3 regions of the Oryzibacillus soli genome follow, and region 3 is predicted to be linked to each of the others. Evidence: riboswitches for the same ligand, from Rfam matches in the RefSeq annotation. Region 3 holds a riboswitch; each other region holds the start of a gene.
The links. Region 3 has a riboswitch for cyclic di-AMP ahead of kimA (potassium transporter KimA). Riboswitches for the same ligand answer to the same signal wherever they lie in the genome.

Region 1 (10,703 bases), on a different contig from region 3:
TTCATTATTTGACTGTTCATTTATCAAACTAATCTTTATATCCTCGTCATCAAATCGATCCTCTGAAGACGAACAGCTAGTTAAAAAGATTATGAAAACCAGCAATACCATTAGTAATGAATGTTTCAATATGTCTTATCTCCTTTCGAGTTTTTGTGACATTGCACATAACTGCATATCAACGAATTTCGCAGTTGAATATTCTACCTTATTCGGTAAATCGCGGGGTTTTCCTTTATTTGTAACTTGTTAAAGTGAGCTAATCCGCCCGTTCGCTAAGCGGCGTGCTCACCTTCATAGATCTGTCACGAGCACCAGCCGCAATTATGCGCTGCATCACATTTCCGCCCTCCCAAATTGGATACATTGAAGGCACATAAGTGATTCTCAATGATTCTCAATTAGCGGAAGGGATGATCACGATGAAACGGACAGCAGCTTTCACACTTCTCGGCTTGCTTCTGGCAGGGGCGTTATGGATGGATGCCGCACCTGGCGGTGGTGAGCCCAAGGCTCCCGCCAGCACGGGGACCGTGCAGCCGGCGGCCATTAACCAAGCTCCGGTGGAGCCCGTCATCCGCCGTCAGGGCAATCAGGTATCCATCGAGATGACGGCCCAGCTGACCGACATCGAGATCTCCCGCGGCACGATCTACCACGCTTGGACCTTCAACGGAATTGTTCCGGGACCCGTGCTCCGCGTACGCGAGGGGGATGTGCTGACCTTCACGCTGAAGAACCGGGATCCGTTCCTCCCCCATTCCATGGACTTCCACGCGGTCCATGCGGCGCCAAGCAAGAAGTTCGTGGACGTGATGCCCGACGAATCGGGAACCTTCACCTATCCCGCCACGACACCCGGCGTATTCATGTACCATTGCGGCACCCAGCCCGTCTTGGCCCACATCGCCAACGGCATGTACGGGACCATCATCGTGGAGCCCCAAGGCGGCTATCCGACGGATGCCTTGGTGGACCGCTCGTATACCATCGTGCAGAGCGAGTTCTACAAGGAGCAGGATTGGGAGGATATGACCGACGGACAGCCGGATTATGTCGTGTTCAATGGAAACGACTACGGACTGAAGGAGAAGCCGTTGATGGCCAAGCCCGGCGACACCGTCCGTCTCTACGTGAACAATGCTGGCCCCAACCAGGTCTCCTCCTTCCACGTGGTGGGCACGATTATGGACACCGTGTATCTGGACGGGAACCCGGGCAACATACTCCATGGCATGCAGACCGTTCTGCTTCCGGCCAGCGGTGGCGCGATCGTTGAATTTACAGTTACCGAAGAGGGAGATTACCCGATCGTGACTCACCAGTTCAACCATGCGTCAAAAGGTGCAGTAGCGGTTCTACGCGTAACCGCAGACGGGCTGGACCACGGCGGGGAAACGATGAAGCACTGACCGGACCGAGCAAGAGCTCCCCTGCTCCGATAAAAAAAGCTGCCGAACCCATCCGGTTCGGCAGCTTTTTATGATCATATGAGAATTTCTTATTCTTCGTCTTCGGGGTACTCTACATTATGGTACACTTGCTGGACATCCTCCAGATCCTCGAGGGCATCGACCAGCTTCTCGAACTGAGTCATCTGCTCGTCTCCGAGGGTGACGAAATTTTGGGCCAGCATGCTGATTTCAGCAGTAGAGAACTCCTTCACCCCTGCCTGCTTGAACGCATTCTGGACAGCGGCGAATTGATCCGGCTCAGCGTATACGACCACCGTGTCCTCTTCCTCTACGATGTCCCGAACGTCTACATCTGCTTCCATCAAGAGCTCCAGCACCTCGTCCGCCGTCTTGCCTTCCACGGCAATAACGGCGGTCGGACTGAACATATACGCGACGGAGCCGCTAACCCCCATGCTGCCGCCGTTCTTGTTGAACGCGGAACGAACGTCCGCGGCTGTACGGTTCACGTTATTGGTAAGTGCATCGACGATGAGCATAGATCCGTTCGGACCGAAGCCCTCGTAGCGGAGCTCGGAATAGGTCTCCTCCGAGTTGCCCTTGGCCTTCTCGATCGCGCGGTCGATGATGGCTTTGGGGACATTATAGGTCTTGGCCCGTTCGAGTACGAACTTCAAGGCCTGGTTGGACTCCGGATCGGGCTCCCCCTTCTTCGCCGCAACGTAAATCTCGACGCCGAACTTGGCGTACACGCGGCTGGTATTGGCATCCTTGGAAGCTTTCTTTTCTTTGATATTATTCCACTTACGTCCCATGATGAACCCGCTTTCTTCTTATTATTCCCACTTGCGGCAGCCCGCAAGCCATGGTGATCCTTGTACCATTATATGCAATAAAGCGGTGCTAGGACAAGCTACGGTTTCGAAGAACCGCGGCGAAGGGAATTGGGGGGCTCTGCGGGACAGTGTCCGCTTTCCGTTCGGGTTGACCATTAAGGTCTCATGCCTTATCATGAAGATACGCTTAATTTCCGCATAGTCGGAAAGCGGGGGAACCACTTATTCGGGGCGAATCATGTCCATCATGAAGGGAACCATCTTTCCCTAGTCCGTCAGCTAACCTCGTCAGCGATAGATGGGTCAACTTTATGACGTACGCTTGCGTACAAGGACCCGATGCGGTCCTTTTTCTATTATGGCCCATAACATCATGGAACGCTCACTCGGCAGAGAGGCGTTCTATGCTGTCATGGGCTTTCTATTTTTCTCAAAGAAAGAAAGGCGGGATTCGATGAACCAGCGGATTGCTCCCCACCATCTGCTCGAGCTCACTCCGGAGCAGCAGAATAAGCTGCGGCTGCGCTGGATCCCCCAGGAGGGCGATTACGTGGCCATCGGAGAACGCGAGGAGATGGTCTATTATGTCAACGGCATTGAGAAGCACAAAACGCTTCCCCTGCTGTCCCTCGGAGAGCTGATGGAGCTTCTGACCGAATACGGCTCCGACCTTCAGCTCACCTCCGACGGCGCCGGATGGTGCGTCCGGCTTGCCGACCGTTGGAGCAGGGCCTACGAGCTGCGGGATGCGCTTTGGGAGCTGGTCAAGATACTGTTGTAATGGTGGCCTCTTCCTCCTCCTCTGCATCCTCATCCCTGCCTGGTCCCATGTACCACCCTGCGGGATTAAGGATCCTGCCTGCGGAGCTTGACTCCGCAGCCTCCCCCATAACCGACGCAGATGATTGGCCGCCCAGCATCCGGCCGATGCCCAGGGCTACGCACTCCTGAGGCCGGTCGGCGATCCGGACGGGTACCCGGATCTCGGCTTGCAGCCGGCGGTCCAGCCCGCTAAGCTGAGACCCGCCGCCGCACAGCGTAATCCCCCGGTCCATGATGTCGCCGGCCAGCTCCGGCGGGCACTGCTCCAGCGTCGTCCGGACCGCCTCCACCGTCGAGGTGATGAAATCCTCCAGCAGCATATGGAGCTCCGTTGCGTTAACGGACAGCGTCTTCGGCAGACCGGTCAGCAGATCTCTCCCCCGGATGTCCATTGAAGCATCCTTCTCCGGAGCAACCGCCGACCCGATGCGGATCTTGACGTCCTCGGCGGTCCGGAGCCCGATGGCGAGATTATACGTTTTCTTCACGTGCTCCACAATCTCCCTGTCGATGGACATGCCGCCCCGGTTCACGGAATGGCTGACGACGATGCCGCCGAGGGACAGCACCGCCACCTGGATGGTGCCTCCTCCGATATCGACGATGATGCAGCCGGTCGGCTCCAGCACCGGAAGTCCGGCCCCCCAAGCGGCCGCCAGCGGCTCCTCGACGGCTACGGCCTTCTTGGCCCCCTTGCGGATGACGGTTTCCTCCACCGCCCGCTTTTGCACATTCGTGATGCCGCAGGGGACTGAGATAAACATGCTGGTTGTCCGAAGGAATGACATTCGCCCCTCCAGCTTCTTGACGAAGTGCTGCAGCATGACGGTGGTCATGTCGAAATTGGCAATGACCCCGTCCTTCAACGGGAAGACGACCTCCAGATACCCCGGCGTCCGGCCGACCATCGCCCGGGCTTCCTCCCCCGCGGCTTCGATATGACCGCTCTCCCGGTTGTACGCCACCACCGACGGCTCGCTCAGGACGATGCCCTTGCCCTTCTGATATATGATCGTGGTCGACGTTCCCAAGTCGATCCCGAGCTTCGTTTCCCAACCCTTCAACCATTGCATGTCCATCATCCTTTCCATGGAACACATTCTAGAGGAAGGATATGTCCAAAGTATGATCGAACCGTTAACATTTTCCCTTATCCCCGGACCGGCCGCCGGCATCGACAGCCGGCAGATGAACCTGGAAGCAGCTTCCCTGCCCGACCTCGCTCTCGACCCGTATCGATCCCTGATGCAGCTCCACCAGCTCCCGGACGATGGCCAGCCCCAGGCCGGAGCCCTTGTTCTTGCGAGGCCGTCCCCGGTCCACCTTGAAGAACCTCTCCCAGATCAGCTCCCGGTCCTCCTCGGAGATGCCAATGCCTGTATCCGTCACGGTGATGAGCACCGTACGCCCGTCGCTTCCGGCTTCCGCCTTCAGCTCAACCGACCCGTTCTCGGTAAACTTCACCGCATTCATCACCAGGTTGTTGAGAATCTGCTTCAGCCGGTCCGGATCGGCGTAAGCCATAGGCAATCCGTCAGCCACTACGGTCTGCAGCACCGTCCCCCGCGCATCGGCTTCCTGCCGGAACTTGAATGCCAGCTTGCGAAGCAGCGGCTCCAGCTCCACCGCCGTGCGGGTCAGCACGATCTCCCGGTTCTCCAGCTTCATCAGGTCGGTAATGTCGTCCACCAGCCGGTTCATGTGGAGGGTCTCCTGGTACATGATCTCATAATACCGGTCTTGGAACGGCGCCTCGATGATGCCGTCCTGAAGCGCCTCCAGAAATCCCTGCATCGCCGTCAGCGGGGTCCGGAGCTCGTGGGATACATTGGCCAAAAAGTCATGCCGGAGCTGGTCCAGCTTCCTCTTCTCCCCCTCCACCCGGCCCAGCTTCTCCATCATCTCGTTGAAGGTGGAGGCCAACTCGCCGAGCTCGTCCTTGGACCGGATGAGGATGGGTTCGCTGTAATCTCCCGAAGCAATCTTCGCTGCAGCTTTGTCGATTTTCTGAAGCGGTCTGGAGATGGACCAGGACAGATAGGAAGAGACCGTGAAGGAGAACAGCATGCCGAGAAGCGTGACCCACAGGATGTTCTCCCGGAGATGGCTGATCGTCTCGTTGATCCGGGTCATGGGGGCATACATGACGATCCCTCCGTAGACGGAGTTGTCCTTGCCCCAGGGCACCGCCACCGAGAGCATCTCTTCCTTCTGGCCGTCCAAGCGGAAGCTCCACACCGCCTCCTCGCCTGCGGTTACCTGACGGACGATGTCCCCGTTAACGGACTTCCCCGCGTTGACTTCATCCTTGGAGGAGGTGGACACAATATTCCCTTCCTTGTTGAAGACCCAGATCCGGGCATCGTACGATTGGTCGAAAAACAGCAGCAGCTCCTTAAAGCTCTCATCCGGCGCCGGACGGTTCTGAATAGCCAGATTGACCCGCTTCGCCTGGCGGAGCAGCTCCTGTCCCTTGGAATCGACGATGCCGTCCTTGGCGAGGAAGGATATGACCAGCCCGACGGCGCACAGCCCCAGCAGCACCGTAATCATGGAGCTGAACAGCAGCTTGCGGAAGATGCTTTTATTCCAATTCAAGAACATGGCGCAGCCTCGAACTTATAACCGACTCCCCACACGGTGTGGATGCAGTCGCTTCTCCACGGGAGGAGCTTCTCCCGCAGCTTCTTGACATGAACGTCCACGGTCCTCATATCGCCCAGGAAATCATATCCCCACACCCGCTCCAGCAGCTGGTCTCTCGTGTAGACGCTGCCCGGCGATTTGGCCATATAAGCCAACAGGTCGAACTCCTTGGGCCGCAGCGCGATCCGTTCGCCCCCGGCCATGACCTCCCGGCGGTCCAGATGAATCGTCAGTCCGTCGAACTCGTACAGGACAAGAGCCGCGCCGTGGTCCTGAGGCGCCCGGCTTTTTTGCATCCGGCGGAACACCGCCTTGATCCGGGCCACCAGCTCCCGCGGGCTGAAGGGCTTCGTGATATAGTCATCGGCACCGAGCTCCAAGCCCAGCACCCGGTCGAATTCATCCCCCTTGGCCGTCAGCATGATGACGGGGAAGTCGTAACGCTTCAGCATCTCCCGGCACGTCTCGAACCCGTCCATTCCCGGCATCATGACGTCGAGAATGGCGATGTCCGGCTGGGATTCCGCCGCCAGTGCCAACGCCGACTCCCCGTCGCTGGCCTCCATAACCTCCATTTGATGCTGCTTGAAATAGAGGCGGATGATCTCCCTCACATTCGGATCGTCGTCGGCAATCAAGACCTTCCAATGATTCAGAACCGCTCCCTCCCATCCTTCGTATCCTTATAGTATTCTTCGGACGGGGCGTTTTTGGGTGGGCAGGCGGAGGATACGGGCCAATGGAAAAAAGCGCCGCCGGACGGTGCCGGTGACGCCTGCCACGCTTGAAGGATCATTTCGCAGCGGGGGACGAAGGATTCGGGGAGGATGTTTGGGCGGAAGCGCCCGTGCCGGTGCCATCCGATGGAACGGTTTTCCCGGACGGGGCGGTTTTCCCCTCCAGCGGATTCGTATCCGCCGGACTATCCTTGCCGGCGGAGCATCCCGCCATCAGTCCCGCCGCTATCACAACGGCGGAGAAGCCTTTTGCCCACTTGCTCAGCGTCTTCATGTCCCATACCCCTTTCGGCTTTGGATTCGGTACATCACCCACTTTACCCTCCAAAGTTGAACGGACCATGATCCCGTGATGAACTCATTGTTAAAAAAGGATGATCATTCCATGATCTCTCCCGAGGCTTGAAAAAAAACCAAGGAGCCAGGCGGAAACGGTCCGCTTGGCTCCTTGGTTAATCTTGATTCATTAACCCAACAGCTGCTCCAGTCCCAGCTGGGACAGATCCTTCGCCCGGACATCCGCCAGCAGGCTTTCGGAGGCCGAACCGACGCCCACCGCCTTCATTCCCGCCGACCGTGCCGCTTCCAGCCCCGCTTCGGCATCCTCCACCACGACACAATCCGCCGGGGCGAGACCCAGCTTCCGCGCGGCCAGCAGGAAGACCTCCGGGTCCGGCTTGCTCCGGGTGATTCCGTTCCCGTCGGCCACGGCCTCGAAGGCGTCGGCGAGCCCGATCCGCTTCAGGATGTGAGGCGTGTTCTTGCTGGAGGAGCCGATGGCCGTCCGGATTCCCCGTTGGCGAAGCGTCTCCAACAGCTCCTGCACCCCCGGCAAAAGATCGTTGGGCGACAGCCCCGCCAACAGCTCCTTGTAGTACTCGTTCTTGCGCTCGGCCAAGACCCGCATCTCCTCCTCCGAATAGGGGCGGACGGCCTGCTCCAGGATAATGGACAGACTGTCCATCCGGCTGACGCCGCGAAGCCGCTCATTGATGCTACGGTCGAAGGGGAGGCCCTCCTCTTCGCACATCCGCTTCCATGCCCGGTAGTGATACTCGTCCGTGGACACGATCACGCCGTCCAGATCGAAGATCACCGCTTTTCTCCACATACGGCCCAGCTCCTTCATTTCCATCCTCGGCAATGGGATGGGAACGCATGCGGCGCTCCCCCCGTTCGTTATTATGCCGAACCGATGGAAATGAATTCCGGCCGCCTACCGAACCAGCAGCAGCTTATGCAGCATGACGCTGACCTCTGCCCGGGTGGCGGTAGCCTCCGGGTCGAACGAGTTCGCGTCCTTCCCGTTGACGATCCCCCACTGGTACAGGCGGCCGATCGAGGCACGGGCCCAATGGTCCGGCGCGACATCGCGGAAATCGGGCTCCTTCCGGGAGGGCACGGCAGCGGGCTGCTTCACCCGGTCCAGAACCCGCGAGTAAATGGCCGCAATCTCCGCCCTCGTAATGACGTTCTCCGGCCGGAAGACCCGGCTTCCGTTCCCGGAGGCATAGCCGTTGATCAGCCCTTGGGCGGAAGCGGTCTCCACAGCGTCATAGTACCAATCCCCGGGCAGAATGTCCCCGAAGGTGGGAGCGGGTCGCTGCTCCATATCCATTGCCAGGGCCATAGCCGCCAAATGAGCGAATTCCGCCCGGGTCATCGGCTGGGACGGGCGGAACGAGCCGTCGGGCATCCCCTTGACGGCCCCGTATTGTGTCAGCGCCGCGATGGCCTCCCGGGCCCAGGGCACCTCCGCAAGCTCCAGCCTATCCGTGAACGAGCCGATGATCTCCTGCTCCGTTCGCTTGGCTGCCGCGTTCTTCGGCATACTGCCCACAGCCGTCAGACGATCCTCCTCCGGCTTGGCCGACACGCCGATGGTGACGGAAGGCCGGTTAGTCGCGTGCCGGATGTTCACCCCCGGATTGCCCGGCTTGATCACTACGGTATTCCGGAGCGTGATGGAAGCCGCACCGTCCTTCAGGGCCCTGAAGGTGACGACCCCGAGCTTGCCGCTGCCGTAGAATTGCCCGGAGCCGCTCTGGGGCGGAAGGGATTGGGCGAACCGGAGAGTGCCCGCCGGCTCCGCGGATTGCATCCACGTGATCGGCTTGGCGGAGGCCGGGAAGATACGGCTCCGGAACACCTCGGAGCCTCCAGAGAGATCAGGCCGGAGCAGCTCCGGGTCGTAGTCGGCCTGGAGTTCGAAGCCCTCGATCCCTCCGTATTCCCCTAAGTACCCCTGCAGCCAAAAGGCCGCTTCAAAGGTGTCACCGGCTTGAACGGCCGTTTGGGACAGGGCGACCCGAATCTGGGGAATCTTCGTGTCGTAAGCCGGGGCTGCCGCTTGGCCCGCAGGGGCCGTCGCCCAGAGAACCAGGCCGAAGGCCGAGAGGCCCAGGATGGTTCGATGCAGGTTTCTCATGATTAAGTCTCCTCCTGAAGCGATGGATGCGTTCTGAGACTTGATGAAACCGGCGGAGAATACTCCCCGCCGGCCGTGGTGGATCTTATTCGCCGGAGCCGAAGTTGCCCAGGATGTAGGAAATGTCCAGCATATTCACGACGCCGTCCCGGTTGATGTCGGCCTCGCCTATGGCTTTGCTGGTCCAAGGTGCGGATTTGCCGAAGGCTCGTGCCGCACGGTTCAGATCCAGCAGATCGATCCGAGAGTCGCCGGAGACGTCCCCTGCTGCGGACTCCCTCAGCCTGAAGTCCAGCGAGGCGGGACCGTTCACATGGAGTGTCTGGGAGACGCTGCTGTAGCCGGGAATGCGGACTCGGATGGTATAGCTGCCCGCCGGTAGGCTCAGTGCATAGGTGCCGTCCGCTTGGACGGTTCCCCACTTGACGACGGTTCCCTGGCCGTTCAACGCTTCGACGGTCACCTGCAGCTTGCCGTCCGCTCCTTCATACCAGACGGTGCTGTAATCGAAATCAACCGGAAGACCTTCGGCGCGGATAGTGCCCGCAACGGCATGCTCCACCGGTCCGCCGCCTCCGTTCGGCGTCACCTTCACAGCCGTTCCGGAGAGAATTCCGGGGTCCAGCTCTCCCCCGCTGCTATTCAGGAACCGCACGTCCGAGATCCCGAAGGAGTAATTCCCCGTGGATCCGGCCTGGAAGGGGAAGGCGGCCAAGATGCCGTCGCCCGTATAGCCCTGGACCTCCCCGGTCATGGAGAGGATATAATCGGTGCGGACGAGGCCGTCACCCAGTGCCGTAATCTTCTCCTTCACGATCAGACTGCTCCCGGGGTCCTGCTGCTGCTGGTAGACGCTCATCGTGACGCTGGGAATCGTGTCTCCCTTCGTCAATCCGGCATCATAGGTCAGACTGAATTGAGCCGAGTACAAATCCTCCAACCCGCTGAAGCGTACATCCACCGTGAAGGGCTCGCCCGGCTTCACCTCCGTCTTGGAAGGGACCGCAGAGACAGCGGCTCCCGATCCGGAGGGAGGAGCCTTCGTGAAGGTCTGCTCCAGAGCCGGTACGATCCTGCCGTTGCCGACCGCATCGAAGACGTACACTTCGATCTCATTTTCTCCGGTATGAACCGGGAAATCGATCCGGAAGGTACCGTCGTCCTCTATGTCTCCCGACGCATCGTGCCAGACGCCGCCTTCCTTGTACCATGCTCTTACAAATATGCCCCGATAATCTCCGAAATGGTCGATCAGGAGATCACCGCCGATCTGTCCGCGAATCGTCCCCAGCTCCCCTTCCACCCGGATCGGGTCGAAGGTGACTTCCGGGGCATCCGTATCGACGACGAACGGAACCGCCTCCGACTCGAGCATATACTTATCGGCTCCATCTCCGTACCAAGGAATGATGAGGTAGGAGCCGTCCGGAAGCACGAAGCGGCCCTGCTGATCCCATACGAAGCCCTCCCAATCGTTGATGGCGAAGGTTCCGGGAGCGGTGCCGGCCTCCTCCTCGAAGAGGGTGCCGACCCAACTACCCGTGCCCGCGTTATAAACGTCCAAGGACAGATACCGGTTCTCCAGATTGACGCTGAAGCTGACCGCAGCCACGTCCTGCTCCTCATCCCGGTTCGGAGAGAACAGCTCCGGGAAGATCTCGATATCGGACACCACATTCGGCACGTAGACGGAAACCGGAATGGCCAGCTCCCCGTCCGCCCCCGTCAGGAGGATCTCGCCCTCATACCAGGCGGACGGAGTATCGGCCGGCACGCCTAGCGTCACCTCGAAGCTGGAGCTGCCCCCCGCCTCCACTTG
Region 2 (10,703 bases), on a different contig from region 3:
CTTCGTCCTGTTCCTGGGGGCTATCCTGTCGGCTGCCTATAATGATGATAAAACCAAAGGCCTGTAATTGCCGATCTGCCAAAAAAGCATCGCCCCCCGCGAGGAGGGCGATGCTTTTTCGCATTCATATTGCTTAGCCGAGTGCGCGGTTCATTTCACGCAAACATTCGGAACAAATATGCTTCTCTTTGAAATCTACGATATCATCCATAGAAGAACAGAATACGCATCTCGGACGGAAACGCTCCAAAATAATATGATCGCCCTGGACCAAAATTTCAACCGGGTCGCCCTCATTCATCTGATAACGCTTGCGGAGTGACTTGGGCAATACAATTCGTCCAAGCTGATCCACCTTACGTACAACACCTGCCGGTTTCATAGCACTTCCCCCATTCCGCTTAATATACTCTATTATAACAGTTTCATAGACTTTTTGGAAAACCCTTCTCTGAAAACTCGCTGAAAATTTATTAAAATCTTTAAAAAGAAAAGTAGAAAGGATCTAATTTCCCGACATTTTTAAGGGTATGTACCGAAAATTATTAGGATTCTTGTCCTCCCTATCCATTGAAGCAGTCCAGAGCAGAAGGTCTCAGGATAGAATTATGCTACAAGCTGTTACAATAAACTCATAAAACTGTTTTGCCGTAGCGCCTCATAGAGAACAATGGCAGCCGAATTCGACAGGTTGAGCGACCGGACCGCGTCTGTCATGGGCATCCGGATACAGGTATCCGCATGTGCTTCGATAATCTCCGGCCCCAGTCCCTTGGTTTCTTTCCCGAAGACCAGGAAATCGCCGTCACGGTAGGAGACCTCCGTGTAGAGCCGGTTCGTCTTGGTGGTGGAGCAGAAGAAGCGCCCCTCCGGGAACAGCTCCTTCACCTCTTGGAAGCTGTCGTGATAATGCACTTGAACGGCGTGCCAATAATCCAAGCCCGCCCGCTTCAGCGTCCGGTCATCCGTCTGGAAGCCCAGGGGACGCACCAGATGGAGATGGGTGCCTGTAGCGGCACAGGTTCGCGCGATGTTCCCCGTATTGGCCGGAATCTCTGGCTCGACTAACACAATATGAAATGCCACTGGATGTCACCTCGTCATGGATTCCTTTCATTATACACCAACTTGTCCCGAAGTGCATTTTACACTCGTTTAACTTTTCATTAATACCCGGTTGATAGAGGAATGGCATAATGGAGACTAAAGGTGTTCCCGAACGAAAGGAGATGAAGTAATGAAGAAGAAGATCCTGGTTGTCGACGACGAGCCCTCCATCTCCATGCTGCTTGAATTCAACTTGAAGCTTGTCGGTTATGAGGTCCATTGCGTATACGACGGTGAAGCCGTCTTCGAAGCCACCTCGACTTTCCGGCCGGACCTGATCGTTCTGGACCTGATGCTTCCCAAGATGGATGGCATCCAAGTATGCCGCAAGCTGCGGAGTCAAAATAATATGGTGCCGGTGCTCATGCTGACGGCCATGCAGGATTTGAACGACAAGATTGCCGGCTTGGACAACGGCGCTGATGATTACATGACCAAGCCCTTCAGTCCCCAAGAGCTGATCTCCCGAATCCAAGCCATCCTGCGGCGGGTCCAAGCGCTTCCCGGGGATGCCAACCCTCCGGCCATTGAGATCGGCAAGATTACCGTTCTTCCTGCCGAACGGGAGGTGCTCGTCAACGGAAACCCGGTAGACTTGACTCCGAAGGAATTCGAGCTGCTTCTCTTCCTCTGCAAGCACCGCGGGAAGGTCCTATCCCGCCAGCAGCTGCTCCATGGTGTATGGGACTATCACTTCCTGGGCGATACCCGCATCGTAGATGTGCATATCAGTCATCTCCGGGACAAGCTGGAGACTCAGGCCCGGAGCCCCGAATACATCATTACCATCCGCAATGTCGGCTACAAGCTGACAGAGCCGGCTGTGAAGGAATCCTTGGCGTAAACAGCTGCTCCTTCATAAACAAGCCCCCGCATGACCGTCGATGGATCGAACGGCCAATGCGGGGGCTTTGGTGTGCTTCTGTTAGAGCTTGAATCGCGAAACCTCTTGCTGCAGCTCCTCCGCCATGCTGTTCAGCGTCGCGGCGGAAGAAGCGATCTCCTGGATGGCGGCCAGCTGCTCTTGACTTGTGGCAGCCACGGTCTGTACTTTGTCGGCGGAGAGACGAGCGATCCGGGCGGTTTCTTCCACGGAAGCCGCTACCTCCTCCGAGCCGGCCGAGATCTCCTCCGACGTTGCGGACACTTCCTCGATCTGGGACGCGACATGCTCGATCGCCTCCCGGATGCGGGTGAAGGCCAGCCCTGCGGCTTGTACAACCTGGAGACCTTCCTGGGATTGCTGCATCCCCTCGTTCATGCCCTTGACCGCAGAGGAGGTGTCCCTCTGGACCACGTGGATGAGGTCTGTGATTTGCTTTGCAGCCGTCTCCGATTGGATGGCCAGCTTTTTTACTTCCGTTGCTACAACCATGAAACCTCTGCCCTGCTCACCGGCACGGGCCGCTTCGATGGATGCGTTCAGAGCCAGCAAACTGGTCTGGGTGGCGATATCCGTGATCACCTGAATGATCTCGCCGATCTCGGTGGAATGCTCGTGGAGCTTCCTCACACGCTCTGCCGATTGTTCGGCCGCTTGATAGATCACGTTCATCTGCTCTACGGCCCGCTGCGCAGCCCGGTCGCCTTCATCCGCTTGGGCTCGGGCCGTCACCGACTGCTCGTACACCGAAGCGGAGGACTCTGCGATCCGACCGATGCCTGCCGTCATCTCTTCCATGGCCCGGGCGCTATCCTCCGCACCCCGGACCTGCTGCTCCGCTCCGGTTGCCACCTCCTGCGATACGTCCGAGATCATGGAGGTCCCTTGGGACGTTAATTCGCTGCTCTCGGTCAGCAAGCGGGAGCTCTCCGCCATCTTTCCGGCGGAGCGTTCCACCTTGCCGATGATGGATCGAAGCTGCTGAACCATAGCCTCGAAGGTGCCGGCCAAATCTCCGATCTCGTCCTTCGTCCGCACTCCCAGCTTTCCGACAGTCAAATCACCGGCGGCGATCTGCTTGGCGGCTGCCGTGATTTGGCGGAGAGGCCGAGATATCAGCAAGGAGCATAGAATACCGATGCCGATGGCAAGAGCCACGATGATGAAGCTCACCACCATACTGGTCGTCTGGTCTCTATTCGCACTGTCCTGAACGGCCTTCTGTTCCTCTCCCATCCGCTTCAGATGATCATTGGCCATTTCCTCCGCCAGCACCGAAATCTGCGTAGCCAGTGGGAACAAGCTTAACGATGCTTCTCGAAGCGCCTGCTCATGGGGGAGGATCATAATGCTGTCCACCCGGGTCTTGTATTCCTTAGCCAGTTCGATCACCTTTTTGAAGCTTGCTTTATCTTCCTCCTTCTCCACAGAAGGAAGGACCTCTTCAATTAAGTCGATAATCTTCTTGTTCGAGGTCTGCATCCGCTGGACCGCAGCAGGATTCTGTGTAAGGAAATATTCCCTCATGTAATCGTTCTGTTCGAGGCCTGCGACCTGCACCCGCTCCACATGGGACAGCACCTGCACCCTGACCTCAACCAGATCTTCAAAGGATTTATTAATGTTTCGCAATGAATTGAAGGACAGGCCGCTAACGGCCGCCGTAAGCAAGGCCACAGCCATAAAAGCGCCCACGAGCTTGCGTCCGATGGTAATCTTCATAGACATCATCTCTCTCTCCCTGCAGTTGTTAGCTAATATAACATCAACCGAACATCATATCTGTGAAGTATATCATAAGAGGTAAAAAATTTAAACTCCGGTTAATTATTCATATAAAAAAACCCGGCGGGCATGCCGCCGGGTGATTGGGTTTCTTAGCCGTTCTTGCGCTGGAACTCGCCCATCAAATCAACCAGTGCCTTACAAGCCTCATAAGGTACGGCGTTGTAAGTGGATGCGCGAAGATGACCTACGCTGCGGTGGCCGCCCAAGCCGACGAAGCCGTTCTTCTTGGCTTCCGCCAAGAATTCTTTCTCCAGCTCTTCGGTTTGAAGCTTGAAGGTAATATTCATGATGGAGCGGCTGTCCTTCTGAGCCATTCCTTCATAGAAGCCGCCGCTGTTGTCCAGCGCGTTGTAGATCAGGTCGGTCTTCTCGCGGTTCAGCTTCTCGACGGCGCCGATGCCGCCCTTTTCCTTGATCCACTTCAGCACTAGGTTGACCATGTAGATGGAGTAAACCGGAGGCGTATTGTACAAGGAATTGTTCTTGATGTAGGTGCTGTAACGAAGCATGGTCGGCAGGTGCTTCGGGGTCTCCTTCAGCAGATCGTCCTTGACCACAACGACGGTTACGCCGGAAGGACCGAGATTCTTCTGGGCGCCCGCGTAGATCAGGGAGAACTTGGAGGAATCGATTCTGCGGGACAGGATGTCACTGGACATGTCCGCTACGAGCGGAATGGAGCCGGTATCCGGGAAAGCTTGGTACTGGGTCCCCGCGATCGTTTCGTTGGAGGTGACATGCAGGTAAGCGGCATTCTCGGGAATCTGGATCTCGCTCAATGCCGGAATATGTAGAACGCCTTCTTGGGAGCTGGCTGCGATGTGGGTTTCACCGATCAATTGAGCTTCTTGGTACGCCTTCTCCGCCCACGAACCCGTCATGACGTAGCTGCCGACCTTGCCGGAGGCGAGCAGGTTCATCGGGACCATGGCGAACTGGGTGCTGGCGCCGCCTTGAAGGAACAGCACTTTATATCCGGACGGAAGCTCCAGATGCTCAAGCAGAAGCTGCTGGGTCTCGTCGTTAACGGCTTCGTATTCTTTACTGCGGTGGGAAATCTCCATGATAGACATGCCAATCCCCTTGAAGTCTACGATTTCCTCTTGCGCACGCTGCAGAACTTCCAGCGGAAGTGCTGCCGGGCCCGCATTAAAGTTATAAGCTCTTTTCATGTAAATCCACACCTGCCCCTTCACGTTTTCATCTATGATAGCAAGATTCACTAGGTTCTACAAGTAGGTATAAGGCTGTCACACAAATTTTACTTTTCTCCTTTACAGCGTTCCATAAGAACAACATCAAAGAGATAAATGAGTAAATCATCGGCCCAAAAAAGAAGCAGCCTCCCAACCGGGAGACTGCCATAGGTTACGCTTATTCAGGTAATTTGTATACATGAACCTGCTGCATGCCGAACTTCAGACTGTTGTCTCTGGAGCCTGGCAGGAAGATATCCACCTTGTTTCCCTGGATGGCACTACCCGTGTCGGAGGCAATGGCGTACATTCCGCCGGCGGGAAGCCCGTTGTAGGAATAACCTTCTATATAGAGCCTGGTGCCGAGTGGAATGACGTTGGGATCCACAGCTACGGTGCCCAGCTGAAGGGGCCTGCCGAAGTAGTCCACGGCCCCATAGCCGCCGTTCTCGCTCGGACTGGCCGAATAGGCGGTTGCGGTGAAGCTCGAGAGCAGCTGCATCTTGGGCTTATACCACGCGGGCGCATGATAGTTCCCATCCTCGTTCAGAATCGCGATGAAATTGTTCGGATCCCATTGGACGCGGATGCCGGAAGCTTCGGAGATGAACCGGAGCGGTATATAGACCCGGCCTTCCTGAAGGATCGGCGCGGAGGCCAGCTCCACTTTCTTCCCGTCGACCTCAACATCCTGCTGTCCCGTTACCATTTCAATATGAGTACCGTCCGAGTTCAGCATATGAACCCGAATCCGGCCGTTCTCCTCGGACCACTGGATCTTATATCCCAATTCCTCCAGTACGAAACGGACCGGTACCTGGGTCAGCTTGTTCTGATCGATGAAGGGCTGCGCATCCGGAAACCGGATCAGCTCGTCATTGATCTGGACCTTCACGTCCGAACCCGCGGCGGACGAGGCCATGGCCGGTTCAGCCCCTGCCCAACAGGAAAGAGCGACCGCCGACGCACATGTCAAAAGTAAGCTTTTCAGCCCTGTGCGAAAAATATTCAATTGTATGTCCTCCTTGTAGCCTCCGAGGTTAGCTGTCGGGTTCGGGAAGAAGGTTTTCCCTAGCACGCTCTTACTGACGCGCTCATTCACCCCATGTAAATCGTCCCCCGTACCAGCACTTTTATTTTGGTATGTATGCTGGATTCGGCACTACATAAGCTAACATATCGAGCAACGGGCTGGCAACCGCCAAAACATTCCAGCCCCCCATCCTGACAAGAAAAGAGGGACTATCCATGTCCGGCAGCACATACCGATTGTTCACGGCAGTTCCTTTGCCCGCGGAGATCAAGAAGTCTTTGGCTGAGTGGACCCGTGCCCATAAAGCTCTGTACCCTTTCCAGAAATGGGCCCACACGGAGGATCTGCATATTACCCTCTATTTTATGGGGGACACGGAGGAGGAACGACTCCCGAGGATTATGGCATCCCTGGAGGAGGCCGTTTCTCTCCACGTCCCGTTTAAGCTGCGCCTGAGCGGTTTGGGCACCTTCGGTCCTCCCGCGGCGCCCAGCATTCTGTGGACCGGCCTGGAAGGGGACAGAGACCGTCTCGTCAGTCTCCAGCGGGATGTCCTTCAGGCCCTTGTCCGTGTAGGCTATTCCAAAGAGGACAAGCCTTTTCGTCCCCACATTACCCTGGCCCGCCGTTATCAAGGAGACCGTCCCTGGACGCAGGTCCGAAGCAAGCTGCCTGAGCCGGCTGGCCTTGACGGCCTCGAATGGACCAGCGGCTCGGTCATCCTGTACCGAAGCCATCTGGGCCGCAGTCCCATGTACGAGGTCGTGAAGGAATTCCGGCTTCCTGTTCTCAGCGCCACCTGAAGTTGGCACCCTTCCTTCCCCCGCGCCCATCCGGATCAGGGCACCCTAGAAGCATCCGGATGAAAGGGAGGAACGCCCGTGTTGACTGAGCACAAGCGCACCGTTCTTCGGGACCGCAATTATGTTTTATTAGACGGCAAATGGCGGCACAAAGGCGAAGAACCGGATTTGTCCTTTCTGGCCGTGGAGCTTCTGAATGACGGGGACTTTGAAAATGGGCTGGACCGGTACGTCTCGGCCCTGCACCGTCAGATCCACCAGGTTCATCTGGGTGCCCCGCTGTTCCGGTTCGAACAGTGACGGTAAAAAAGCCCTCCGGGATCAGGATCCCGGAGGGCTTTTGAATGTGATTGATGAATACCTGCCAATTAGCAGCCGAAGTACAGGGAGTACTCGTGCGGATGAATCCGGATGGATACCGCTTTGGCTTCTGCACGCTTCAGCTCGATGAAGTTGTTGATGAAGTCTTCGGTGAAGACTCCGCCTTCGGTCAGGAAGCTGTGGTCAGCTGCCAGTGCATCCAGAGCTTCATCCAGGGAGCCCGGAACACTGCGAATCTCGGCTTTCTCGGAGTCAGCCAGCTCATAGATGTTCTTGTCAACCGGACCGTAGCCCAGCTTGCGCGGGTCGATCTTGTTCTTGATGCCGTCCAGACCGGCCATCAGCATGGCAGCGAAAGACAGATACGGGTTAGCGGTGGAGTCCGGAGTACGGAACTCGATCCGGGAGCCCTTCGCGTTAACGGCTGCGATCGGAATACGGATGGCAGCGGAACGGTTGCCCTTGGAGAATACCAGGTTAACCGGAGCTTCGTAGCCCGGAACCAGACGCTTGAAGGAGTTGGTGGACGGGTTGGTCAGCGCGATCAGAGCCGGAGCGTGGTGCAGAATACCGCCGATGTAGAACAGAGCGATTTCGCTCAGGTTGGCGTACGCGCCCTTCTCATAGAACAACGGAATGTCGTTGTTCCAGATGGATTGGTGAACGTGCATACCGCTGCCGTTGTCGCCGAAGAGCGGCTTCGGCATGAAGGTTGCCACTTTGCCGTATTGACGGGCAACATTGTGGATGATGTACTTGTACTTCTGCAGGTTGTCGGCAGTCTTGGTCAGCGTGCTGAAGCGGAAGTTGATCTCGCCTTGGCCGGCGGTAGCCACTTCGTGGTGATGACGCTCGATGCGCAGGCCTGCTTCTTGCATCAGGCGGCACATTTCGGAACGGATGTCTTGTTGAGTATCAACCGGAGCTACCGGGAAGTAACCGCCCTTCACGCCGACCTTGAAGCCCAGGTTGCCGCCTTCTTCCTTGCGGCCGGTGTTCCAAGCGCCTTCTTCGGAATCAACCTCGAAGAAGGATTTATTCATACCGCTCTCGTAGCGGACATCGTCAAAAATGAAGAATTCGGATTCAGGAGCGAAGTATGCTGCGGTACCTACGCCGGTGGTTTGCAGGTATTGCTCTGCTTTAACGGCGATGGAACGCGGGTCGCGCTCGTAACGCTCGCCGTCCGGAGTGAAGATATCACACAGGATGACCAGAGTCGGATGTGCGGTGAAAGGATCCACGAAGGCAGAGTCCGTATCCGGCATCATAACCATGTCGGATTCTTCGATACCGCGGAAGCCGGCGATGGAGGAGCCGTCGAAGGCTACGCCCAGTTCGAAGGTTTCGGCTTCTACTTCACATGCCGGGATCGACAAGTGATGGGATTTGCCGCCGATATCGGTAAAACGAAAATCAACCCACTCAATACCTTTTTCTTTGATGAGATCCAGCACTTTCTGAGCAGACATGGATAAATACCCTCCCTAATTCCGAACATTATTGGTTTGTAATGCTATGATTGTTCAAGTTTTCAGTCAACTTGCACCTATTATAAAACGTTCGGTTTTAAGCGTCAATACTTATGTAAGGTATTTTTTTGGGCCATGTTAGGTATCTTCACAGCACGGTTCATAATATCGCCAAAAAGGCTTATTCCCAGTGGAAACCCTTGGAATAAACCTCTTTCTTCATTATATACACTTCTGAAATCCCGAATATTACTTCTTCCAGGAGCCGGCCAGAATAGGCTCTTTGCGGGTGGTGAAGGACTTGCCGCACAGAGGCGCCAGCTTCTCCAGGTCGGACAGCAGATCTGCGAACTGATCCGGGAACAGGGATTGTACGCCGTCGCCGGTCATGGAATTGTCCGGATCGGTGTGCATCTCGATGATCAGGCCGTCGCAGCCTGCGGCAACGGAAGCCTTGGTCATCGGGACGACCAACTCCCTGCGGCCGGTACCGTGGCTGGGGTCGGAGATAACCGGAAGATGGGACAGCTGCTTCAGAACCGGGATGGCGGCCAGGTCCAGCGTATTGCGGGTGTAGGACTCGAAGGTGCGGATGCCGCGCTCGCAGAGCATGACATTCGGGTTGCCGCCGGCCAGGATGTACTCGGCTGCGTTCAGGAACTCATCGTAGGTAGAGCTGAAGCCGCGCTTCAGCAGAACGGGCGTCTGGATCGTGCCCAGCTTGCGGAGCAGATCGAAGTTCTGCATATTGCGGGTCCCCACCTGCAGAATGTCGGCGTATTCGGCGCAGACATCCACGTATTCCGGAGTCATGACTTCGGTGATGGTCAGAAGACCATGCTTCTCACCCGCATCCTTCATCCACTTCAGGCCTTCCACGCCGATGCCTTGGAAGCTGTAGGGGCCGGTGCGGGGCTTGAATGCGCCGCCCCGGAGCACTTGGCCACCTGCTTGCTTCACCAGACGGGCGATCTCATCGATCTGCTCCGGCGTTTCCACTGCACAAGGGCCGCCCATGATCACGAGCTCGCTGCCGCCGATCTCCACACCCTTGATCTTGATGACGGTGTCGGCCGGATGGAACTCGCGGGAAGCCATCTTGTAGGACTTGGAGATGCGGACAACCTGCTCCACTCCGGACATCTGGCGAAGATGCTCCGCAAGCTGGGAGTCGAACTTGCCCACGATCCCGATGACGGTGCGGTCTTCTCCTTGGGATACATGCGCTTGCAGGCCGTGCTTCTCAATATATCGAACAATAGCATCCACTCGTTCTTGGCTGGTCTTATTGGATGTCACTACGATCATTCCGAACACTCTCCCTTTGCTTGCACACTTCAACGCTTGTGTGCTTCTATGCTTTTAATCGTTAAAGTAACTATATCGGATTAGCGCCTGTACGTCAAGCGTTTTTTCGCCCTAATAGAAAACCCGCCCGTGCTCGATGCACCGGGCGGGTCTTGAATTTACTCCATCTGAAGCAGCTTGGAGGCCGCCTTTTTGCGGCGCCTCTCCTTGCGGCGGGCCGTGTACCATTCCAGCAGAAGCCATACCGGGAAGTACATGATCAGACCCAGGATGGCGCCGACGGCCATTCCTCCGATGACCAGGTCCAGCGCCGGGCTCACGATATTCCCGAGCCAGGCCGGCAGATGTGTGATCGCCCGGTGCCAGGCCTCGGGTACGACGGCGTCCCCAACCATCCGGTTCAGGAACGCCATGGGAATATAGATGATTTTGCCGAAGACGAAGCCGATGAGGGCCCCGGGAAGGCTCGCCCGCAAGAGATAGACCAAGGGAATGATCAAAACGGCTGCCAACCCGAACGTCGGCAGAGTGAACATCTCTACGGCGATACCCACCGAAAAGCCGCGCGCCACCTTGGAGGGCCCGCCTTTTGCACGGAGCAGCTTGATATATCGGTATTTGAACCAACGCCCGGTTCCGGCTAGCCATTTTTTCATATTAGGATTTTTCCCTTACGGTTGGGATGAGTCGCTTCATATTAACGGTTCTGCGGATCACCCAGGTATCCGGATTCTCAGGACTGTACTGCTCCAGATACTGGATGACCTCCTTGGTGATCGGGGTGGGCGTGGA
Region 3 (10,703 bases):
TGGAATACGGCACTGCCTCGCCGGAATATACGATTACCGGAACCGGCAACGGGCACGGAGCCGGCCTGTCCCAATGGGGGGCGAGGGGCTTCGCGGAGCTGGGATACGACTACAAGAAGATCCTGTCCACCTATTACCAAGGGGTTACCTTAACGAAGGACTGAACAATCGGATGAATGTGGATTTGTTTGATTTTGAACTGCCGGAGGCCCTGATCGCGCAGACTCCCTTGCGGGAGCGGACGGGATCCAGGCTTCTGGCCTTGAATAAGCGTACGGGAGAAATCGGCCACTGCCGCTTTGAGGAGTTGGCTGATTTTTTGCGCCCGGGGGACCTGCTGGTGGTCAATGACACCCGGGTCATTCCGGCCCGGCTCTTCGGAACGAAGCCGGATACGGGAGCCAAGGCGGAGCTGCTTCTGCTGAAGTCACTGGGCGAGGATCGCTGGGAGACCTTGGCCAAGCCGGCCAAGCGGCTGAAGACGGGGACGGAGGTGCACTTCGGCGGGGCACCCGGCCAGCCTCTTCTCCGAGCGGTTGTGGAGGAGGAGGGGGAGATGGGCGCCCGGACCGTCCGCTTCCTGTACGAGGGCATCTTCAATGAACTGCTTGACCGGCTGGGCGAGATGCCGCTGCCCCCCTACATCAAGGAGCAGCTGGAGGACCGGGAGCGGTACCAGACCGTGTACGCCAAGCATGAGGGTTCCGCCGCCGCTCCGACGGCGGGGCTGCATTTTACCCGCGAATATCTGGACAAGCTCCAAGAGATGGGCGTGCGTCTGGCATCCGTCACCCTCCATGTGGGGCTGGGCACCTTCCGTCCCGTATCGGCGGATACCATCGAAGGACACGAGATGCATGCGGAGTTCTACCAGGTGCCGGAAGACACGGCGGCGCTCATCAATGAGACCCGGGCAGCCGGCGGCCGCATCGTAGCGGTAGGAACCACCTCCGCCAGAACCTTGGAGACGGCGGCGCGCATAAGCCGACAAGATCCGGAGCTTCCCGAAGGGAAGATCAAGGCCAGCAGCGGATGGACCGACATCTTCATCTACCCGGGAGTGCCCATGCTCCTGGTGGATGCGCTGCTGACGAACTTCCATCTGCCCAAGTCCACCTTGGTCATGCTGGTCAGTGCCCTGGCGGGCCGGGAGAACATCCTGCGGGCTTACAAAGAAGCCGTAGAGCGGGAATACCGGTTCTTCAGCTTCGGCGACGCCATGTTTATCTACTAACGAAAGGCAGGGTCATCCAATCATGGCCGTAACCTACGAACCGATTAAGACCTGCAAGCAATCCGGCGCCCGGCTCGGAAGAGTCCATACGCCCCATGGTGTCATCGAGACTCCGGCCTTCATGCCGGTAGGGACTCTGGCCACGGTCAAGACCATGGCGCCCGAAGAGCTGAAGCAGATGGACGCTCATATCATCCTGAGCAACACCTACCACCTGTTCCTGCGGCCGGGTCACGAGATCGTCCGCCAGGCAGGGGGACTTCACAAGTTCATGAACTGGGACCGGCCCATTCTGACGGACAGCGGCGGCTTCCAGGTGTTCTCGCTGAGCGATATGCGGAAGATCACCGAGGAGGGCGTGGCGTTCAAGTCCCACTTGAACGGAGACAAGCTGTTCCTCTCCCCGGAGAAAGCGACGGAGATCCAGAATGCTCTCGGCTCGGATATCATGATGGCCTTCGACGAGTGTCCGCCGTTCCCGGCCACCCATGAATATGCGAAGCAATCGCTGGAGCGGACCACCCGCTGGGCGGAACGCTGCCTGAAGGCGCACGCCCGTCCGAAGGACCAAGCCCTCTTCGCCATCGTGCAGGGCGGCATGTATGAGGATTTACGGAAGCAGAGTGCCGCCGAGTTGACTTCCCTGGATTTCCCGGGGTATGCTATTGGGGGACTCAGCGTCGGCGAGCCCAAGCATCTGATGTATGAGGTGCTGGATTACACGACCCCGCTCCTGCCGGCCCATAAGCCGCGCTATCTGATGGGAGTAGGATCGCCGGACGCTCTGATCGAGGGCTCCATCCGGGGCATCGATATGTTCGACTGCGTCCTGCCTACCCGGATTGCCCGGAACGGAACCTGCATGACCAGCGAAGGACGTCTCGTTGTCCGGAACGCCAAGTTCCAAGAGGACTTCGGCCCCCTGGATCCCAAGTGCAGCTGCTACACCTGCCGGAACTATTCGCGCGCCTACATCCGCCATCTGATCAAGTGCGACGAGACCTTCGGCATCCGCTTGACCACCTACCACAACCTGCATTTCCTGCTGGAGCTGATGCGCGGTGTGCGCCAGGCCATCCGGGAGGACAGGCTGCTGGATTTCCGCGATGAGTTCTTCGAGATGTACGGCATGAACGAGAACGACAAAGGGTTTTAAAAGACAACATTCCTATACCGAGCCCACTTAAGGAGGAATTCCCATGTTTTATCTGGCCGCAGACGGCGCCGGGACCACCGGTAATGCCCTGGTTACATTCTTGCCCTTCATCGCCATGTTCGCCCTCTTGTACTTCCTGTTGATCCGTCCGCAGCAGAAGCGCACCAAGGCTCGCAATATGCTGCTGGCTAACCTGAAGAAGGGCGACAAGGTTACCACCATCGGTGGCCTGCATGGCACGATTCTGGAGATCACCGACGACACCGTGGTTCTGCGCGTGAACGATGCAACCAAGCTGACCTTCGAGCGCTCCGCCATCAATGCCGTCACCACCGCGGCGCAATCTGCCGCTGAGTAAGCGCATCGCAGGACGGACCTCTCCCCATGGGAGCGGGTCCTTTTTTTATTTCATGAAGTTGTCATCGAATCATGAAAAACGTAGGAAATGGGGAGATAACCGTCGAGCGGCTGACCCTCGCTTTTTTGGAAACGTACCCATCAGGCCCATCAAGAGCATGAACGCCAAAAAGCGGAAATACCAGACTTTACCGGCCGAATCCCGCGGCAGTATGATAACATACGTTAATTGAATATGCCGCTTAATTTCCCATCCGGGGAAAACGGGGGACCCAACATCTGGGGTGAATCGGTCGATGAGACCGTAGGGTGAGTTCTCGCATCCGAATCCGGCAGCTAACCTCGTCAGCGTAAGAGAGAAGGTGATTTGTGTCATGAGCACAAGGCGGGCCTTGTGTTTTTTTGTTGCCCAAAATGCGTCATCCCGTTCCGGATTATGTTTTGAGCCGAGTTGGAGAACTTATGGTCAAAGACAAGTTGAAGATGGGAGAGCGATCATCACAGACAAAAGGGGATATGCGCCATGGTAAGCAAGCTCAAACGGGTTCTGATCGGACGGCCGATGAAGAACGCCGAGATCGAAGGGGAGAAGCTCAGTAAGCTCAAGGCTCTCGCTGTTCTCTCCTCGGACGCCCTCTCATCAGTGGCTTACGGCACCGAACAGATTCTGATCGTCTTAATGGCGGCGGGCTTCACCGCGGTCTGGTATTCGCTGCCGATCTCGCTGGCAGTACTGGGCCTGCTCTTCATACTCATCCTGTCCTACCGTCAAACCATCTTCGCCTATCCGGGCGGGGGCGGCGCCTATATCGTCGCCATGGACAATCTGGGCACCTCGACCGGACTGCTGGCCGGAGGCTCTCTGCTGGTGGACTATATCCTGACCGTTGCGGTCAGCTCATCGGCGGGTACGGATGCCATCACCTCGGCGTTCCCGTCCCTGCATGAGCACCGGGTGGCCATCGCCCTCATCATGATTACCGTGTTGACCATCATGAACCTGAGAGGCGTGACCGAATCCGCCTCTGTACTGGCCATACCGGTCTATCTGTTCGTCATTGCCATCGTCATCCTGATCCTCTCCGGGATCGTGAAGGCTCTTACAGGCGGCATCGATGCCGCGGCGCCAGCAATCGGGACCTCCGTATCCAATGTCAGTCTTTTCCTTCTGCTCAAAGCCTTCAGCTCCGGCTGCTCGGCCCTGACGGGGGTGGAGGCCGTGTCCAATGCCATCCCGAACTTCCGGAAGCCGGCGGAACGAAATGCGGCCGCAACCTTGATGATGATGGGCGGCATTCTGGGCTTCATGTTCATCGGCATCAGTCTGCTGGCCTATTGGTACGGCATTGCTCCCGATCCGAAGGTAACCGTCGTATCTCAGATCGCAGAGAGCACCTTCGGCCGCGGTGTGCTGTACTATTCGATTCAAGGCATCACAGCCCTTATTCTTTTCCTGGCGGCGAACACGGCGTATTCCGCCTTCCCGCTCCTCGCCTTCATGCTGGCGAAGGATAAATATATGCCTCATGCCTTCATGGTCCGCGGTGACCGGCTGGGCTTCTCCAACGGCATCATTTTTCTCGGCGTATTCTCCGCCATTCTGGTCGCATCATTCAAGGGCAACACCGAGAACCTGATCCCGCTCTATGCGGTGGGCGTATTCATTCCCTTCACCATCTCCCAATTGGGGATGATGCTGCGCTGGCTCCGGCTGAAGCCTCAGGGCTACGCCGTCAAGTTCGTGATCAATATGATCGGCATGCTGACCACGCTGAGCATCACTCTGATTTTTATCATAACGAAGTTTTCTCAAGTGTGGACCGTCTTTCTTTTCCTTCCCGCCGTCATGTACATTTTCCACTCCATCAACAGCCATTATATGAATATCGCCGATCAGCTTCGCATTGATATCAAGACGGAGAAACCGTGCATCAAAGGGAATACGATCGTCGTACCCGTTGCAGGCGTGACCCGGGTCGTGAAGCAATCGCTCAGCTATGCCAAGTCCATGACCGACAATGTGATTGCGGTCTATGTCGGCTTCGACGACGAGTCCATCGAGCGGATGGAGGCCAAGTGGGAGGAATGGAGCCCGGGCGTGCGTCTCGTCACCTTAAGATCCAGCTACCGGAGCATCATCCGTCCCGTCCTGAAGTTCATCGATACCGTGGAATGGAAGACCGCCGAGACGGATCACGTGACCGTGCTGATCCCTCAATTCATCACCCGGCATTGGTGGCACAACTTCCTGCACAACCAGTCGAGCCTGCTGCTGAGAGCTTATCTGTATAACCGGAAGGACGTGGTCATAGCCACAGTGCCTTACCATCTCCAACGCTAAAAAACAAAGGAGCTGTTCACGGACAGCTCCTTTGCCCTAGGGAGGTAGTGCCTTGAGTACGAAATATGCGGCAGGGCTGTCCCTTGCCTTCATGGGTCTCGGCTTTGTCATCACGCTGTTCCTGCCGGACAGCACCTGGATTCTGCTTCTCCGCGGAGGCTTCGAGGCGGGGCTGGTCGGCGGCGCCGCGGACTGGTTCGCGGTTACGGCCCTGTTCCGCCATCCCTTCGGCCTGCCGATCCCACACACTTCGCTCATCATCCGCAATCGGGGGAAGATGGTGCAGACGCTCGTGTCCGCCATGGAGAACGAGCTGTTGAACAAACGGAGCATCGAGGAGATGCTCCGGCAGCACCAAGTGCTGGGCGCGGCGGCGGTGGAGCTGACGCGCTTGATCCAGAAGCGGTCGGTGCGGACCGCTGTGGTGGATTTTCTGCTGCGCCTGCTGGATCACATCCCGGAGGAAAAAGCCGTCAGGCTCCTTCAGGAGAAGCTGTCCGGCCTCGTCCGGCATAACGGTCTGGGCGGCATGAGCAGCGCCTTGCGAGATCACCTGTCGGCTGCGGATTACGAGAGGAAGGTGCTGGATCTGGGATTGAAGGAAGCGCTGGTGTGGGTGAAGCGCCCCGAAACCCGGTACCTCCTCGGCAAACTGGCCAATGAGAAGATGTCGGGCATTAAGGTAGGCGGGTTCATGGGCTTCGCGGTCCAAGCGTTCGCCGGATTCATGGACGAGGACAAGCTGGGGCAGATCATACAGGAGATGCTGATGAATTCCCTCCGGCAGCTGCAGCTTCCCGAGGATCCGTACCGGGAGCGCATTCTTCTCCAGATCCGGACCCAGCTTCTTGGGGTTCTGGAGGACAAGGAGCGTTCCTCCCGGATGGCGGAAGCCGTATCCGCCTGGATCGGCGGTCCCCAGGCGTATCCTCTGCTAGAGGCAGGGTACCGCAGCATGCTGGAGCATCTGTCGGATTGGCTGCTTCAGGAGCGTATGAACGGGGGGCGAGCTGTCTTTCAAGCGTACCGCTTTCTGTACCGGAGCATCATCAGCTCACCGGAATTGGTCCGCCTACTGGAGAGCCGCACGACCGAATATATTCTGGATTTCGTGGAAGCGAACCATTACCGGATCGGCAATCTGGTGAAGCTGAATCTGGAGCGGATGGACGATGCCACCCTGGTCCGGCTGATCGAGGAGAAGGTGGGAAGCGACCTCCAGTGGATCCGGGTGAACGGCGCCATCTGCGGCTTTTTGGTCGGCCTGCTGCTGTCGGTCGTCCAGCTCTGGCACGGAGGGGGATAAGCCCGGCCGCGTCCCCTCCCGTCGGTCAACGCCGGGTATTCACTCCCATGATGCCGCCCAGGGCTCCGGCCAGGAACGCCCCTGCAGCGAAGAAGAGCAGGGTCCAGTCCGCTCCGCGGTCGAAGCTCAGGAAGCCGACGATGAGCACGATGATGCTGTATACCAGGCCGAGGAGACCGCCATAGTACCATCCCTTGCTGCCGGATCTTCTCCCGGTGACGAAGCTTCCGATCAGCACGGACAAGCCGTGGATGGCATAGGCATAGGCGGGCAGCACCTCTTCGCCTTGATCGCCCGAGATCAGGATCAGGGAAGCGGCCAGCGCGGCCACCGCCATGGTGATGAAGCCGTAGGCCAGCCCTGCGAGCATGGGGGAGCCCAGGCGGACCTGGCCGGCTTGCTTGATAGGGTTCATTCGAAAGACCTCCGTTCGTTATCGAAAGTACTTGTCTACCACATTCTATGGGGCCGCCTGTACAAATAGTACGGGCCGCCCCTTTTTCCATGCCGGATTCCCAACAATTGATGGCCCGCGGCGCCGTATGAGTACCGAAGGGGAGAGTCAGAATACCGGATGTACGGATATCCTAAGAAAGGAGGACGTTTCATGGTGATACTGCCTCTTTTTTTACGGACGGTGCTGGTTTATATCGTCGTCTTTCTGGTGATGCGGATCATGGGCAAGCGGGAGATCGGCAAGCTGTCAGTCTTCGATCTGGTCATCTCCATCATGATCGCGGAGATCGGGGTGTTCGTGCTGGATGACATCGGAAGGCCCTTGACCCACGGTCTCGTTCCCATCGCTACGCTGGTTCTGATCCAAGTGCTGACCGCCCACATCTCCCTCCGCAGCCGCAAGCTCCGTATGATCATCGACGGCGAGCCCAGCTATCTGATCAAGCACGGCAAGCTGGACCGGGAAGAGATGAAGAAGATGAGGTACAATCTGGACGATCTCATGGCGCAGCTTCGCCAGAACCGAATTATGAACGTGGCCGATGTGGAATTCGCCATACTGGAGAATTCGGGAAGGCTGACGGTGGTGGAGAAGCCCGAGCAGAAGCAGCGCGACGAGGAGCCGCCCGTCGATATGTTCGATACTATCCGGTACGAGGGGCTGCCGCTTCCGCTTATTATGGACGGGAAGGTCCAGGACGAGAATCTGGAGAAGCTGGGCCAGACCCGGTTTTGGCTCAAGAGCCAGATTCAGCAAAAGGGGGTCCGGGAGTTCAAGGAGGTTTTCTTCTGCTCGGTGGACCACCGGGGGAAGCTGTTTCTCGATAAGAAGCGAAAATAAAAGGGCGCCCGGAACCGGGCGCCTTGGCTAAAGCAAGAAGGGAATCAGGTCTTGCGGAATCCGGGAATTCTCCGGAGGTCGCTGCCGTCGATGAGCTTGAGCCATACGGTGGCCGCCAGATAGAGGGCGATGCCCGCCGCCATGGAAGCCAGGAAGCGGATCAGCGGAGAGGGCGTCCACTCCATACTCATGCCTAAGTAGCAGACCGCCCCCATCATCGCCATGGCCAGTCCCGTCTTGTAGAAATCCGCCGCTTTCATGGCGAATCGGAGCATCCGTGAAACGCTGGCATAATGAAGAATCGTTACCAGCATCGTGTTGATGTTGATGGCCATGACGGCCCCGAGAATGCCCATTCTGGGGTTGGAGGCCAGTACATAGATCAGGACCAGCTTCACGATGGCTCCGACCGTGGTGTTGATCAGGGCGGTGCCGGGTTTGTCCAGCGCCTGAAGGGTCGCTTGAAGAGGAGCCTGGAAGTAGATGAAGAGCGCGATAGGCGCCATCATCTTCAGCATCACGCTGATCTCCTGGTGGCCGTAGAGGTAGTAGCAGAGCGGCTCGGCCAGGACGTACATGATGACGGCGAAGGGAGCGCCGGTCACCAGCGCCAGCCGAAGCGATTGGTGCAGCCTCTTGTGAATGGTGCGGTTGTCCCCCCGGGCGGCGGCTTCGGACAGGGAGGGCACCAGGGAGACGGACAGGGAGAAGGTCAGGGCGCTCGGCAGGAGCAGGACCGGGATGACCATCCCCTGCAGCGCGCCGTATTGGGCCGTGGCAACGGCGGTGGCCACACCGGCCAGGGCCAGGCTCTGGGCGATCATGATGGATTCGAACAAGTAGGAGAAGGAACCGACCAGCTTGCTGATGGTGACGGGAACGGAGATCTTGATGATCCGCTTCAGAGCGGACATGCCGCCCATGTGATGGGGATCCTTGCCGATCTTGGCCTTCTCGTACATCAGGTAATCCTTGCGCGTCCAGGCGTACATGATGAGCATGACCGCCATGCCGCCGAACTCTCCGGTCAGCACGCCGAACATGGCGCCGGCGGCAGCATATTCCAAGCCGTACGGAAGCATGAGCCAGGAGAATACCAGTACGGCAGCAATTCGGATCACCGTCTCTGTTATCTGGGAAAGGGCGGTGGGGATCATGTTCTGGCGGCCCTGAAAATAGCCTCGGTACACGGCGGACACCGAGACCAGCAGAATGATGGGGCTCATGACCAGGAAGGTGGTATGGACCCTGTCGTCCGTTAAGAGGTGCGAGGTAATCCAGGAGGCGGCCAGGTAGCAGAGCGCGGTGAACAGAATGCCAAGGCTGACGGACAGGAGAAGGGAGACCTTCAGCACCTTCCGCACGCGTGCCTCATTGCCTTCCGTTTCCGCCTCCGCCACCAGCTTGGCCACCGCCAAGGGAATGCCGCCGGTGATGACTGTCAGAACGACGATCAGGAACGGATAGCCGAGCTGATACAGCCCCACTCCCTCCGCACCGATGATCCGTGGGAGCAGAATCCGGGGGACGAAGCCCAGGATCCGGTTGATGATTCCTGCCGCGACCAGGATGAGGGCTCCGCCTATGAAGGTTTGTTTCGTTTTTCGGTTGGTTGGTTTTCTGGTGGTCACGCATGAATCCCTCTTCCCGCATGGCTTGGTTTCCTTACATGGATATGCGGAGGGTAGCCAAGCTCATGCACAAATTGTGAATTTCTAAGGACGAGCAGGAATCGGCAGGGTTTCTAGCGAATGAGTCCTAGTAGCAGGATCGAATCCCCGGAGGGAGGGGCGGCTTATGGAGGAACGGCAGATTGAAGGACCCGATGAACGGGAGTTGAATGCACTGATTGAGAGCTTGTGCAATAGCAAGGCCGACGAATTCCGCATGCTGGGTTACGAGCATGTGACGGGCCCTGAGATATGGGACTGCGTCAACGACAAGTACCACAAGACCGGGATACCGGCGCTGCACCAGGTCGTTAATGACATCTTGTCTCTGAAGGCGACCCAATTCATGAACTGGATGACCTTGCGCGTATACCGGGGCGATCCGTTGCTTTGACGGCGCTTTTTTTTTGTCCAATTATAGGGGCAAGGAGGAAAAGTTCGGGGAAATGTGAGGATTATTTCCCAAAATTGACTCGTTTTTCGGCGGTAGGTATAATAGGAATATTGAGTTTGGAAGGGAGATCACAAGCCTATGAATGGCAAAAGAATGCTCGCATTTATCCTGCTCGTCGTCCTCTCCTTGGGCGCGGTCGGGGCAACGAGCCCAATGCTGGCGAATAACCTCCGGCTGGGACTGGATCTTAAGGGCGGATTCGAGATTTTGTATGAAGCTTCCCCGATCGACGGCGGCGAGAAGGTGGACAAGAGTTCCTTGCTCGAGACCGCCCGCAGCCTGGAGAAGCGGGTCAATGCCCAAGGGATTGCCGAGCCGGAGATTACGACGGAGGGTACGAACCGGATCCGCGTCCGGATCGCAGGCGTAACCGACGAAGACAAGGTTCGCGAGATGCTGAAGAAGCCGGCGGATCTGACATTCCGCGGTCCGGATGGCAAGGTCGAGATGCGGGGAGACGATTTCGTTCCCGGCGGTGCTTCGATTCAGTACGACCAGACCAACCGCCCCATGGTGCAAATCAAGCTGAAGAGCGCCGAGAAGTTCGGGGAGATCACCGGCCGTCTGGTCGGGCAGACCTTGAGCATCTATCTGGATGAGCGCCTCCTGTCCTCCCCTCGGGTCAATACGGTGATCAATTCCGACACCGCCGTCATCGAGGGCAGCTATACGTACCCGGAAGTGAAGGAGCTGGCGGACACCATCAACCTGGGTGCCCTTCCGCTGAAGCTTCAGGAGAAATATACCCAGAGCGTCGGCGCCTCCTTGGGCCAGAAGTCTCTGGAAGAAACCGTATACGCCGGAGCATTGGCTTCCGCTATCATTCTGCTCTTCATGCTGGTCATGTACCGGATGCCGGGCCTCGTCGCCAGCATTGCGATCATCGTC

Region 1: another riboswitch for cyclic di-AMP. It lies ahead of ACSEXW_RS22330 (hypothetical protein); the one in region 3 lies ahead of kimA (potassium transporter KimA).
Region 2: another riboswitch for cyclic di-AMP. It lies ahead of ACSEXW_RS13185 (stalk domain-containing protein); the one in region 3 lies ahead of kimA (potassium transporter KimA).

Annotation. Positions count from the first base shown of each region.
Region 1 covers NZ_JBPPGJ010000019.1:1,120-11,822, forward strand. Annotated here, with positions in the region: gene ACSEXW_RS22315 (hypothetical protein) at 1-129, opposite strand, end outside; gene ACSEXW_RS22320 (multicopper oxidase domain-containing protein) at 423-1,412, shown strand; gene ACSEXW_RS22325 (YebC/PmpR family DNA-binding transcriptional regulator) at 1,502-2,230, opposite strand; cyclic di-AMP (ydaO/yuaA leader) riboswitch at 2,426-2,560, shown strand; gene ACSEXW_RS22330 (hypothetical protein) at 2,706-3,032, shown strand; gene ACSEXW_RS22335 (rod shape-determining protein) at 3,016-4,146, opposite strand; gene ACSEXW_RS22340 (sensor histidine kinase) at 4,211-5,677, opposite strand; gene ACSEXW_RS22345 (response regulator transcription factor) at 5,668-6,375, opposite strand; gene ACSEXW_RS22350 (hypothetical protein) at 6,512-6,730, opposite strand; gene pgmB (beta-phosphoglucomutase) at 6,923-7,567, opposite strand; gene ACSEXW_RS22360 (S-layer homology domain-containing protein) at 7,673-8,884, opposite strand; gene ACSEXW_RS22365 (S8 family serine peptidase) at 8,970-10,703, opposite strand, start outside.
Region 2 covers NZ_JBPPGJ010000008.1:251,541-262,243, reverse strand. Annotated here, with positions in the region: gene ACSEXW_RS13210 (AbrB/MazE/SpoVT family DNA-binding domain-containing protein) at 134-382, opposite strand; gene trmL (tRNA (uridine(34)/cytosine(34)/5-carboxymethylaminomethyluridine(34)-2'-O)-methyltransferase TrmL) at 622-1,086, opposite strand; gene ACSEXW_RS13200 (response regulator transcription factor) at 1,238-1,951, shown strand; gene ACSEXW_RS13195 (methyl-accepting chemotaxis protein) at 2,033-3,718, opposite strand; gene serC (3-phosphoserine/phosphohydroxythreonine transaminase) at 3,868-4,950, opposite strand; gene ACSEXW_RS13185 (stalk domain-containing protein) at 5,153-5,896, opposite strand; cyclic di-AMP (ydaO/yuaA leader) riboswitch at 5,989-6,146, opposite strand; gene thpR (RNA 2',3'-cyclic phosphodiesterase) at 6,223-6,810, shown strand; gene ACSEXW_RS13175 (hypothetical protein) at 6,889-7,110, shown strand; gene glnA (type I glutamate--ammonia ligase) at 7,179-8,603, opposite strand; gene aroF (3-deoxy-7-phosphoheptulonate synthase) at 8,853-9,911, opposite strand; gene ACSEXW_RS13160 (DUF2062 domain-containing protein) at 10,070-10,567, opposite strand; gene ACSEXW_RS13155 (4-hydroxy-3-methylbut-2-enyl diphosphate reductase) at 10,569-10,703, opposite strand, start outside.
Region 3 covers NZ_JBPPGJ010000001.1:379,829-390,531, reverse strand. Annotated here, with positions in the region: gene ACSEXW_RS01410 (SpoIID/LytB domain-containing protein) at 1-164, shown strand, start outside; gene queA (tRNA preQ1(34) S-adenosylmethionine ribosyltransferase-isomerase QueA) at 173-1,234, shown strand; gene tgt (tRNA guanosine(34) transglycosylase Tgt) at 1,257-2,390, shown strand; gene yajC (preprotein translocase subunit YajC) at 2,434-2,748, shown strand; cyclic di-AMP (ydaO/yuaA leader) riboswitch at 2,977-3,113, shown strand; gene kimA (potassium transporter KimA) at 3,271-5,088, shown strand; gene ACSEXW_RS01385 (DUF445 domain-containing protein) at 5,141-6,394, shown strand; gene ACSEXW_RS01380 (TIGR04086 family membrane protein) at 6,420-6,809, opposite strand; gene ACSEXW_RS01375 (DUF421 domain-containing protein) at 7,002-7,691, shown strand; gene spoVB (stage V sporulation protein B) at 7,736-9,322, opposite strand; gene ACSEXW_RS01365 (post-transcriptional regulator) at 9,489-9,755, shown strand; gene secD (protein translocase subunit SecD) at 9,894-10,703, shown strand, end outside.